3 regions of the Paenibacillus sp. GCM10012306 genome follow, and region 3 is predicted to be linked to each of the others. Evidence: predicted binding sites of a transcription regulator. Region 3 holds the regulator's gene; each other region holds the start of a gene.
What was found. The regulator LexA, encoded in region 3, represses DNA repair genes until DNA is damaged. The targets are predictions, from matches to a motif close to CGAACATATGTTCG.
Positions count from the first base shown of each region.

Region 1: ACFORK_RS18495 (DNA polymerase IV) is a predicted target of LexA. The motif match lies at 1,647-1,660, and genes of this name have one in related genera.
Region 2: ACFORK_RS02425 (ImmA/IrrE family metallo-endopeptidase) is a predicted target of LexA. The motif match lies at 2,841-2,854, and genes of this name have one in related genera.

Region 1 is NZ_JBHRYW010000008.1:180,548-184,699, forward strand. It holds gene ACFORK_RS18480 (hypothetical protein) at 1-307, shown strand, start outside; gene ACFORK_RS18485 (hypothetical protein) at 756-1,124, shown strand; partial or broken gene ACFORK_RS18490 (chloramphenicol phosphotransferase CPT family protein) at 1,220-1,347, opposite strand; gene ACFORK_RS18495 (DNA polymerase IV) at 1,743-2,996, shown strand; gene ACFORK_RS18500 (YhjD family protein) at 2,993-3,469, shown strand; gene ACFORK_RS18505 (nucleotidyltransferase domain-containing protein) at 3,859-4,152, shown strand, end outside.
Region 2 is NZ_JBHRYW010000001.1:551,005-555,156, forward strand. It holds gene ACFORK_RS02385 (hypothetical protein) at 1-88, shown strand, start outside; tRNA gene ACFORK_RS02390 (tRNA-Met) at 170-246, shown strand; tRNA gene ACFORK_RS02395 (tRNA-Ile) at 292-365, shown strand; gene ACFORK_RS02400 (hypothetical protein) at 546-830, shown strand; partial or broken gene ACFORK_RS02405 (YHYH domain-containing protein) at 914-1,102, opposite strand; gene ACFORK_RS02410 (hypothetical protein) at 1,189-1,434, shown strand; gene ACFORK_RS02415 (hypothetical protein) at 1,570-1,932, opposite strand; gene ACFORK_RS02420 (hypothetical protein) at 2,028-2,201, opposite strand; gene ACFORK_RS02425 (ImmA/IrrE family metallo-endopeptidase) at 2,310-2,804, opposite strand; gene ACFORK_RS02430 (YjfB family protein) at 2,994-3,170, opposite strand; gene ACFORK_RS02435 (YjcZ family sporulation protein) at 3,365-3,517, shown strand; gene ACFORK_RS02440 (DNA-entry nuclease) at 3,573-4,007, opposite strand; gene ACFORK_RS02445 (hypothetical protein) at 4,143-4,152, shown strand, end outside.
Region 3 is NZ_JBHRYW010000013.1:194,281-198,432, reverse strand. It holds gene ACFORK_RS24290 (SOS response-associated peptidase) at 1-316, opposite strand, end outside; gene ACFORK_RS24285 (YjcZ family sporulation protein) at 532-639, shown strand; gene ACFORK_RS24280 (sporulation protein YjcZ) at 757-858, shown strand; gene ACFORK_RS24275 (L,D-transpeptidase) at 937-1,275, opposite strand; gene lexA (transcriptional repressor LexA) at 1,529-2,155, opposite strand; gene ACFORK_RS24265 (LysM peptidoglycan-binding domain-containing protein) at 2,484-2,897, shown strand; gene ACFORK_RS24260 (DUF896 domain-containing protein) at 3,008-3,181, shown strand; gene ACFORK_RS24255 (hypothetical protein) at 3,263-3,781, shown strand; gene ACFORK_RS24250 (HAD family hydrolase) at 3,824-4,152, shown strand, end outside.

The DNA of each region.
Region 1 (4,152 bases), on a different contig from region 3:
CAAATCTACGGACTTCACTAGTTGGTTTAGAGCTATTAATTTACTTATTTTATACTTAACAGGGCTAGGTACTGCTATCATTGCAATGAAAAATCTCCTCATTGAAGATGGAGCGGTTACAGGTAATGAAACCATTTTCAGTGAGCAATATAACTTGTTAGGGTTAATTTTTTTCATTGCTATATTTAACTATAATGTATATAATTCACTTTTCCTAGCCAAAGAAATTCCAGGATTCACCCTTTTTCTTGAAAATCTAAAACATCTAGTCCGAAAAATTCACACTAAAATCTTTATAAAAGATTAAATAGCTCTTGTTACCTTATAACACCCACTCAACCTATACTGACAAAAACCTAGCTAAAGAATATAAAAATAAGCCCATGTGAGGGCCCCCTTATAGTAGACATTGGAAAAACCCATATGGGAAATCTGTGATACTTAGGGGGGAGAAAAAGAGAGTAACCAAATAAATTATATACAGAGGAAGTAAGGAAGAAGGCCGTACGTTTGCATGAGGAGGATAAATGGACGTACAGGCAAATTACTGAGAAGTATGGAATACAAGATAAAGATAGATTCGTAAATACGTGTATAAGTTTAGGAAGCAAGGCGAGCCAGATGAAATATGTAGTATTGCAATTCAACATGAAGCCATTCATGAAGGTCAATGGTATGTGGCATTGAAACAAGCAGGAATAGATTTTCCTGAACAATGGCGTTGAGATTGGCACTTATGGTAGGTCATAGAATACATGATAAAATATGAAATAATAAGTTTCAAACTGCCACAAACAAAATCACTTGATGTTGACTTTGTCATACAAGAAATAGAGGGAATAATAAATACATATGGGTTAAACATAACGCAAAAAACAACCCGTTCAACGTTGAAAGGGTCTATACATTACCACCTTAAACAAGGGGAAGATGCAGGTGTTTTAGAGTTGACATACTGGGTATCTAAACACCGATTATGGACAGAGATACACGATAACAGGTTAGCTGACTGGAACAAAGACATGATTGTTCCATTTACACAAGCATTAGCAGATTGCTTTTGTGGCGAATCAATAAATGCAAATAAATGGGAACCTTTTTCCTTGAAACCATTCCATTGTTAGGGATGGTTTTTCTCTATACACTAATGTAAACATTGTGGTCAAAACGCAATTTGTGGCCAATGCTTGAATATGGTGTTATCTGATGGATACACCATCTAGGAAACACAAACATTTCTTATACTTAATTCTTAAATACCGAGTATTCCTTATTGGACTTAATAAAACTTAATATCTTTTCGGCACATTCTATTGGACTCATCTCTTCAGTATTTACTTCGAGGTTTTTTGTTTTCAATATCACGATTGCGTGGAAGTTTATGAGCTACATATTGACCAGCAAAAGCTGCACCAAATGCACCGGATATAGTTAATAAAGGGGTAAGGTCACTCAGGGGGGAATACTCCTAAAACATAGTTTATTTGTAACTCTCTGCGGGATATTATTATATCACATTATTTTTTAGTAGTTACACTTGTCAAAAGAAATTAATACTCTACTTTACAGTAATCCTGCTCGTTAATTTAATGAAACGTCCAGAGTCGGGACTTAAAGAACGAATTCCATAAATTACACTTGAATAGAGAATGTATGTTCGGTATATAATATGTATACAGAATGTGTGTTCGCATTATATAATCGTAATAACTAATTACCATTACTAAAAGCTGGTGATAAGTATGTCTAAAGTTATTTTTTTGGTGGATGGGCAATCATTTTATGCCTCCATCGAAAAAGCAGCTCATCCAGAATATCAAAACAAACCTGTAGCTGTTGGGGATCCTGCACGTAAATCGGGGATTATTTTAGCGGCCTGTCCTATGGCCAAGGCCAAGGGAGTAACAACAGCTCAGCGAGTTGGAGAAGCCTTAGTACTCTGCCCTGATTTGATAGTCATACGCCCCAGAATGCAGCGGTATATCACGATATCCGTATTAATTACAAAGATTTTTGAATCAATAACCGATCAAGTTGAGCCCTACAGCATTGATGAACAATTTCTAGACGTAACAGGTTCTACTGCTCTTTTTGGATCCGAAGATGAAATTGCTCATTTAATACAGTCGCGAGTGAAATTATCTACTGGCGTATGGTCTAGGGTAGGGATTGGCCCTACAAAAATTCTAGCGAAAATGGCAACCGATAATTTTGCGAAAAAAAGAAATGACGGTGTGTTTAAGCTGGGATTCGAGAATATGGAGAGGGATTTATGGCCGTTACCCGTCCACCAAATGTTTATGGTTGGCTCTCGCATGACAATGCATTTTCTCCGGATGGGTCTGCCAACCATAGGTGACGTTGCTCGTTTAGAGTTAGGAGAATTTAAGCAACGAATGCGCAGAGAGTTTCGAAAGCAATCGGATATTCAGTCGGAGTACTACTGGCAGATTGCAAACGGAAAGGACTCCAGTCCCGTAGTCTCCTCCATTCGAGGCGCTCTCAAATCCATAAGTCATGGGAAAGCCTTAAGAAGCAGCTTATATGGGCGTTTGGAGGATATTGAAGTTGTCTTACTTGAATTAGTTGTGGAGGTTTGCCGGCGGGCGCGCAGGCATGGTTATCAAGGCAGGGTTGTGTCTGTAGGCGCTGTAGAAACAGATGGAGAAAGGGCTTCGTCGTTTGGTCGTCAGATGACTTTGCACCAACCCACATCCCTCACGCATGAAGTAGCCCAGGCAGCACAAAAACTTTTTATTGATCACTGGAAAGGGTTGCCGATTAGCCATCTACATATTTCGTTAACGCAACTCTCGGACGACAGTGTTTATCAATTGACCCTGTTTGAAGACAGGAACGCTGCTTATGCGATTGAGCGGGCCACTGACCATATTAAGGATCGATACGGCAGTGATGCCATTATGCGCGCCTCTTCATTGCTGGAAGCCGGTGTGGCGCGAGAACGAGCAGGCCAAATTGGGGGGCATTTCAAATGAGCAAACTTGACGGAAACGAGAGATGGAAATCAAAAATGCTTTTAACCGAACATCAGGAACAATATGAGAACCGGAATAAAAATCTGCAGACCGGGAGAATAACGACGGAAGAACTGACTATGATTCGGGATGCTATTATGTTCCCTTACATGCTGACCATGTGTGACAAGAGTTTACAGGACCTTCGGAACTCAACACATTTGTTTAAGCAACTTTTCGAACAGGTCATTCAAATCATAATGAATTACATCACGAAGGATTTGTCCAAGATCAATCGAGAATTAAGACAACGAAATATAAAAATTTTTAGCGATGAAACCCATGACGGGATTATTTATCATCGTTATGTTTGTCGTGGTTATGAAGATCAGTTTGGTATTGTCAGAGAAGTACTGCGGTCGGAGATCAGTGTCCACTTTACAAAATGCGCAGCTCGTATTCTCTCCCATTTAAAAATAGAGCAGTCTATTTAATTGATCAAATTGCATTTATCCGCTTAGGAGTTGGCACAAATATTACTAAGCGTATTCCAATTATAAAAAAACAGAACAAATGCTCTCAGAAACTATTGAAATGTGGACAAGCAAATGCTTATAATGGATATAGTTAGCACTCAAGGGATATAAGTGCTAATAAAAATGGCGAAAGGAGGAGTAATATGAGAAATTAACTTAATTAGGATCTATCATATCAAAGCCGCTCAAGCCTTCAACCAAATCCCGAAAATAGAAGGTTTGAGTTGTGATCGTGGGGATCACAACTCAAGATATATGTATAGCTCCAAAACTATAATATATAAGATACGTCGTCAGAGATGTATATCCTTCTACTTTTCAAAAAATAATAAAAGAAGGATGATTCTATGAACTCTCATTTACAATTAAACATATCATCGCTACTAGACGAAATTGCATCCCAATTAGACCTATCCCCTTCCAAATACAAACAAGCTGTTGACCGATATACGGCTGTATGCAGTTGGATTGAGGAAGGCCAAACCGATGGCGTCGGCGAGCTCCACTTTTATCCTCAGGGATCCTTCAGATTTGGAACAGTAATCCGACCTATCCGCGGTGGAAAGGATTCGGAATACGATATTGATTTGGTGTGTGAAGCCCAGATCCCTAAATCAGACACTACACCTCAAGCAATTAAA
Region 2 (4,152 bases), on a different contig from region 3:
CGGATGGATCTACGGTTATCATGATCCGCGTTTCGTGGAAATTTACCGCTCCCGCAAGGGAAAGTACGGGGTGCGTTTCCTCCCTTGAGAAGTTTTTCTAAATTCTCTTGACTTATAGGTGCTATATAATGTATATTAATTATTGTCGCTGTTTGAATTTAATGACTGACGCGGGGTGGAGCAGCCCGGTAGCTCGTCGGGCTCATAACCCGAAGGCCGCAGGTTCAAATCCTGCCCCCGCAACCAATCTTATTCATCCTCAGCACTCCTAAATACGGATATTTTAGATCCGGGCCCTTAGCTCAGTTGGTTAGAGCGGTCGGCTCATAACCGATTGGTCGGGGGTTCGAGTCCCTCAGGGCCCACTTCGCCAAAACCCTTACATTGTAAGGGTTTTTTGCTGTTTATTTATAAGTTTTGCATAACTAAAAAAGGCTTAGTAATAATGTTGATCTAATAGTAAAGCATCACATTTTTCCTCGAAGAAATATAGATGCCTGTTGCGTATGTGGTAAAATATAACTATTGGAAAGGTGGTGATTCATATGTTGGAAAGAGAAAAAAAAATTTCTGGCGTGCTTACCTGGATAGGGATTGTTATTATAGCAGCAGGGTTTATTCTTGGTTTGATGTTTGGGAGAGAGAATGTGGGCCTATATAGTGAGACATATGAACAACTGTGGTCTTTGACCCTGTTATATTGGGCTGCGGGTCTTGTTTCGGGGATGTTTTTCATCGGTTTATCCGAGATCATAGAACAATTACATAAAATTAATTCAAAATTAGGAAAAGAGCCAGAGAAAGACGAGCTACGTTTATTAAGCGATTAATCGGGCCCTGGCAACTCATTTAATTTCATTTACTGAGGTGCCAGAGTTGCACAGAATCAGTGCTTTTTCTTTTTAGATCCACTGCTGTGATAGTGGTACTCTCCTTTTTTCAATCCCCACTTCTCGCAGTTTGTGCGGCAATAGTGACCACCATTTGAATCGGTCCGACCTTGGTGGGCACTGGCCAGCGCAGGTGTGAGTAACAGAATTATTGATAGGGATAGCGGGAGTATTACTTTTTTCACGCGAAAATCCTCCTGATTGAGTAATATTTTAGATATAGTCTAGCAGAACTAGGTAAATATTACTATAATATTAGGAAAATGTTGACAGGAATCAGACAATCTGGTGAAAGCATATGGGTTACATAAAAGCTTTAGAGGTGGATGGTGAGCCCATGCTGCATAATCAGGAGTTTAAAGTATATATTATAACCTCTGGTGATATTCTACGGTTTATTGTCTTGGAGATCGTGGTCGGAACGATGGCGTATTCCATAGCCATGAAGTTGTTTCATAACGTGATTTTGGCGAGCGCGGGAGGCTGGGCAGGAACAGAGGGAATCAAGCGGTTGACGGGTGTTTTAAGAGCAATAGCTAAGTGATGGGGGTGGCTTGTAGAATGCCACAAAATAAGCACCTTGCCGATAAGGCGAGGTGCTTTGATGTAGTCAGGCCTATGTATGGGTAGGATGGACATTGTATGATGTCTGCTTACAGCGTAGTGTCGGTAAAATTAGTTAATCGTAGATTTTCTTATCCAGATACGTGATTAGAAGCTCCGCCAAGGCTCTTAGTTGCCTGGGGTTATTTTCTTGAGATATCGCTTCTTGGATGCGGCTGATTGTGATTTGACTGGCTTTCTCTCTGCTAGCTTCCTGATCTACCGGGGTACCGGTTATATTTGGTTGCAATGTATGGGACACGCTCTCGATCTCCGTAATCGGAACCCAGAGTGATTCTTCCTCCGTCTGTATCTTGATCATTCGGTAGGTCAAGGCTTCCGCTGTGCCCTGCAGGTTCCCGCCATTCAATAAAACGAGGTTGATACGTTCGTTCTTTGCCACTGCAGCTTGCAAGTTCTGACGTACTCCTTTATCCATTAAGTTGCCCCCATAAATTAGTCTGTGTCAATTATACCCATATTATGATTGGTATAACAACCATCAGCCGGAGGCGATCCATGGTCATACAGGTCTTATAGAATTACACCATCTTCCTTGGGTTCTTGCAGCAGAATAGAGAAGGTCTGGGTCTCGTGATCCACTTCAATCGTTTCGATTCCCACAAAATCAGGTATCTCGGGGTGTACTGCATCAACATTGTATTCGGGATGGGACATTAATAAGGCAATGATTTTAGTGGCTTCCATAGGGATTCCTCCAATGAGATCATTCTGCCATGCAACAGGGGGCGGTTAACGGCTTGGTGATTCAGTTATTGGTATTATCCCCGCGAGTCGGACTGAATATCAGTGGGATTAATTTGCTGGGGACATAACCGCAAGCAGTTGGCCTTGAAATATGCGTCTTTGTATTTGATCGATCCGCTGGACAGCCAGTTCATTCGGGACTTGAAACATAGCTGCCAGGTAACGGATGGCCTCTCCACGATGCTCCGGCAATGGCAGGCGCGAGATCATGGAGTATGGCATGGAGGCATACAGAATGAAGCGGTCGGATTCATCCTCCTGATCTTGAGTGAAGATCGCGGGCATCAGCGTACGCCTGCCGGAATGGCGCAGCAGATGGCAGAGAGCGTGAAGAAACTCCAGGCGCTGCATGCTTGCTGGCAGACGGTTATCAATGAACATGCTGTACATTCCGGCGGATGCCTCAACAGCCTTACTTCTAACATCGAGGTAATGAACCCAGATATTCAAGCGCTCTGAAATATACTCAATGGAGATTTGCGAAGGCTGCTTTATCTGGAGTCTGTTGTATAAATCCTCTGTCCATTTTTCCAAAACAGTCATTTGATAGTAAGATTTCACTTTATCCACCTCATTATAGGATCGTATGTTCGTATTATTGACCAAAAGAAAAGCCCGAAGGGCTGTGAAAAAGCAGGAAGGCGGAGAAAGCAGGGGTCTGCTTTCCGCCTGATGCCTTTTGAAATTTTAGAAAAGGGAACTAATGTTCTTGTGAAGACTAGCATAAAACATTCAGACGCGAATATCAAGTGTTTTTCCTAAGTTCGGATGAACGCTTTGTTCAAGCATTTGCACCAGATTCTGGGACTGAGTTTCTGCTTGATCCTTAGCAATACTTAATACTTGTATACCCACGGCCTGGGCCAAGGATGCTTGGCTCATTGAAGTAGATAATGCTGCAATATCCATATCGCACCTCCTCCTATAAGCTATATCGACAGGGATATTCTTTTTTATAAGCAGGCAGGATGCACAACAATTGTTCAGTCAAGGCCTTGATATAATTGTCACGCATTTCTTTACCTGTTGGCCCATACCTTCAGGCGGAATTTCACATATTCTGAGCTGTATTCAATATTCATCATTCTAAGGAGGAAATTTAAATGGGTGCAGGATATGGTTGCGGTTGTGGAAATGTTAGTCCGGTAAATGAAGCTCCTGTCGTCTCTCCGTGTGTAAGTCCTTTTACTTCTACAGGTGCTATTCTGGTTCTCTTCATTCTGTTGGTTATTATCACTAAAGCCTGTTTGTTCTAGGCTAGCCTTATCGGACTGTTCCCCCCCTGGCCTTGGCCGGGCGGGGGTTATTTCATTACTGGAACATAAACTCAACACGAACCCCGTCCGCATATCCTTCCAACTGATTGCCAACCCAACTTCCGGCACCGCGGTTGTCGCTTGGCGATATGTATTTAATATCTGCGCCTTCTCCGCCTTCCTTGCACATCGCCATCGGCCATTCGTCGCGGTCGTAGCCCTTTTTGGTAGGAACGCCCTTTAAAGAGAGGCGGCGGTTATTCTCTGCTTGCTCACGATCGATTGTACATATGGCGGACTCACCTTTTGCAATGGCTTCCTGAATATGCTTGGCTGTCTCTGGATAACGATCCGAGGGAAAGACCAACTGAACAATTTCAGAATCGGATGGGGATGATGGCGGGAACTGTCCGTCCTCTTCATACCAGTAAGAACCTAGAGCTAGCAGTGCAACAATGATGAGACTGCCGATTAATTTACGTAACTTCACTTCTGCTCCTCCTTTTTCTGCGATTCAATCAGTATAGCGTATTTCGAATTATAGCGCGATTCTCTATAATTAGGAGAAGGTGTGGCGTTAGCCACTTATATATGCTTGTAAATCTATGTGATGGAGGGGTTCTTTGTGATGATGA
Region 3 (4,152 bases):
AGTCATAGTAGCCGTCTGCAGGGATCAGGCACCGCCGAGAGGCAACGAGTTTCTTGAACGAGGCTTTTTCCAATAAAGACTCCCCACGGGCATTGATCATTTTGCTGCCGATCTTATCGTCCTGCGCCCATGATGGAACAAGGCCCCAACGAAGCTCACCGATTCGGTTGCCGGTACCTGTGTGAATCACAGCCGGAATATGCTGCATGGGAGCGGCATTATATCTGGGAGCATAATGAAGGATGCTGGCATCATTCGTAAGATACCTCAGCATTAGTTCTTCTATAGAGACTGTAATGGTATAACGTCCGCACATGATGAGAATCCTCCGAACATTGGTTTGTTACCAGTGTACTATACTTCCCCGATAGAAATAAATAAGATCCATCTTAGTGTGGACCTTCTAAGTCCCCTCAAAGGTAAGCTTTTACCTTCGTCACAGGAGTACATTTCTTTTCCGGTTTGCCCAAACTCAGTAGGATACTGTTACATATTCTGTTCTGTAGTCATTAATCTGAAGGAGGAATTCACATGGGTGCAGAACATTGTGGACCAGTAGTTAGTCCTTTTACGTCAACAGGAACGATTTTGGTGCTTTACATTCTGCTTGTAATCATTTTGAGTATTTGCTGGATCTAATCAAGGGGCCTGGACTATTCGGGCATTAAGTTAGCGGAGAAGAAATCTCCCTTTCCTAAGGGCCGATCTTTTGTCGCTGCAAATCCTGGTGTCTTCATAGAAAAGGAGGAATTACTCATGGGTGAATTTGCTGGAGGATATGGTCTTGGCACATCTACTGCTGCAATCTTGGTTCTCTTCATCTTGTTAGTTATTATCTCTAGATCTTTCTTGCTGTAATTTGAATTATCCCCATGACCAAGCCGCCAGACACCGTCTGACGGCTATTTGCACGTCAAATCATCCAGTACCAGGCGGTTAACGCCGGATAGTCACCCGCGTCCCAATTGGAACCAGCGCAGCAAGTGCCAGTACATCTTGGTTGAACATTCGAATGCATCCGTGCGAGACCAGATGTCCAATGGAGGAGGGGTCATTCGTCCCGTGAATGCCATAATGCAGCTTGGAAAGTCCCATCCAGAACACACCGAATGGACCTCCGGGATTAGGCTGTTTGTTAATGATCGTATATTCTCCCTCTGGTGTTGTGGTTAGCATCGTTCCGATTCCGACAGGGTAACCTCGGACGACAGTATTGTTATCCAGCAAATACAGCATTCGTTGTGTTAAATCGACGACAATTCGGTAATTGGGCATGGGATCAGCACTCCTTTAAATTAGGATATGTGCGGAGCAAGGGTGCCGTTAATCCGAAATCGTGAGTAAAAATAAAAAAAGTGTGGCCCTATCTAAACTCAGAGGATACCTCAGTACTTATTTGACGCAAACTATCGCGATAGTTTTGTTCTGAATTCTTGCTTCTTTATTCGAGTTAGGGAAAAGAGTTTAGACAGAAAAAAGACTGCACCGCTGAACGGAACAGTCTTCTAATAGAGACATTAATGATAGATTAGTGGACATCCCGGAATAATCCGATGACTTTACCCAAAATGCTTACCCGATTCAGGCGAAGTGGCTCATAGGACGGGTTCTCCGGCTGGAGGCGAATATGATCACGTTCCTTATAGAAAGTCTTAACGGTAGCTTCATCATCTTCAGTCATAGCGACAACAATATCACCATTGTCTGCGGTCTGCTGCTGGCGCACAATGACATAATCGCCGTTCATAATGCCAGCATCGATCATACTGTCACCAAGAACAGAAAGCATAAATACCTTGTTGTCACCAACATAATGTGTTGGGAGCGGGAAATAGTCCTCGATGTTCTCTGTTGCGGTGATAGGTACCCCGGCGGTAACCTTCCCTACTACAGGAACGCGAGTGATCGTCTGGGCAAATTGATGGACATTCTCCGAGTCTTCCTGGCCAAGCAGTTCAATGGCACGCGGCTTTGTCGGATCCCGGCGGATCAGGCCTTTCTTCTCAAGGCGGTCCAGATGACCGTGTACCGTGGAGCTGGAGGCGAGGCCTACAGCTTCTCCGATTTCCCGTACGGAAGGAGGATAACCCTTGCTGCGGACTTCGTTACGTATAAATTCCAGGATCGCCAGCTGGCGACTCGAAATCTTTGACATCAGAATCAACCCCATATAGTAATGTTTGGGAAAATTATAACATAGAACTGCCGTTCGCACAAACATAAGTTCTAACGTTATCGATAGTTTAAGAGAAGGGAACAAGGATGAGAACAGGAAGGAGAATGATATCTTCAATAATCGGCCTCTATGTCGAAGGAATACGCAAGAACGGCAAGGGAGATGAGCACATCAAGAGCATTTTTTTCACTCAGAAAGGGGATTTTATAAGAGGGGAACAATTGTTCGAAAATAGTATTGATCAAAACACATGTTCGTGTTATATTGATTTTGCAAGTAAGAACAAGTGTTTGGAGGATGATGAATTATGTTAAAGTACAGTACATACCATAGCATCTATGACAAGGACACAGAAGTTAGCTCTGTAGGACAAACTTTAGGTTCTGGACTAATAAATAGAATTCAAGAAATCACCAATGTGCTATCGAATGGATTAAGTCAGTTGATCAGAACATTTAACTTCTATAAGATCGCTCTTTTTCTGCTGCTGATTGTTGCGGGCTTTACAGTAGTAGGTAATGTGTTTGCTGGACCTGTTAATCTTGCGAAGCAAGAGAAGAGGGTTGTGGTTGAACAAGGAGATACTCTCTGGAGCATCGCTCTTAGATATAAGCCGACCAATATGAAGACAGCTGTATATATAGAAGGAATTAAACGATCGAGCCAATTGACCGACAGCACTATTCATGCAGGAGACGTTTTAACAGTCCCGTTATTTTAACAACTTTATGTTCAGAGATAGGAACATTAGAGAGCTTGCAGGGGGTAAACCTTGACAAGCTCTTTTTCTCATGGCAAAGTTAGAATGAATTTATTAGGGAGGCGAAAATATTGAATATAGATGAATTGATTGCACGAATTAATGAACTGGCACACAAGCAGAAGAACGAGGGTCTGAATGAAGAAGAACTGGCTGAGCGCGCCAAGCTCCGTGAAATTTACTTGGGCAACATTCGCCGCAATTTCCGTGCCCAACTGGACAACATTGAATTCGTAGATAAATAAGCGTTGAACAAGGAGCAGAGGCTTAACATGAACCCTCTGTTTCTTTTCATAGATATTTCAGGATGACTAGGGGGAAGAGACATGGCCCGTTCTTGGGAAAGAATGGTTCAACGCAATTCACAGCAACTCAATAAGCAAAGAAAGAAACAAGGGAAGGATGCCATTCAATCCTCGGCTTCCAGTACAAAGACTAGCGATGTATTCAAGGGGCGCAATATCGTATTGCCCGTTGTTCTCGTTGCACTAGGTGTGCTTTATTGGCTCATCGGTACACTGGATCAAAGTGGAGGAAGCGTCTTCATGCACTGGCTGGGCGTGGGGTTGTACTTGCTGCTGGCAGCTATGCTGTATTTCCGTCGTCCTTACCTGAAGGTAGAGCGGAACAGATTGTCCACTATCAAATTCAACCGCGAACGTTGGCTGCCTGCTACCGATATTGAGAAGATCACAGTTTCTCGCAGTGCTGTCACGATTAAGTATAAAGGCAAACGCACCACGTGGGTGTTCTCCAAGCTGATTAACCGTTATGACACGGCTGCGATGGGCGAACGACTGCAAGAATTCGGTAAGGTCAACAACATTCCGGTAGAGCAATTGTAAACAATAGAGAGCAGTTCACTTCAGGGAGAGGGAGTTACTTAAATGCCGATTACCGCTGTACTTTTTGATTTGGACGATACGCTGCTTTGGGATGAACGCAGTGTAGAGGAATCGTTTCGCTCTGCTTGTGAGGCTGCAGGAGACGCTGTGGATCCCCATGAGTTGGAAGCTGCTGTACGCAGGGAAGCCAGGGGTTTGTATGAGTCCTATGAGACCTTTCCGTTTACCAAAATGATTGGGATTAATCCGTTTGAAGCGCTTTGGGCTAACTTTAGCGCTGGTGAACAGCCTGAATTCCGTCAGTTGGAGCAACTGGCACCGGTTTACCGCAAAGAGTCTTGGCGCCGGGGACTGGCGTCGCTAGGTGTAGA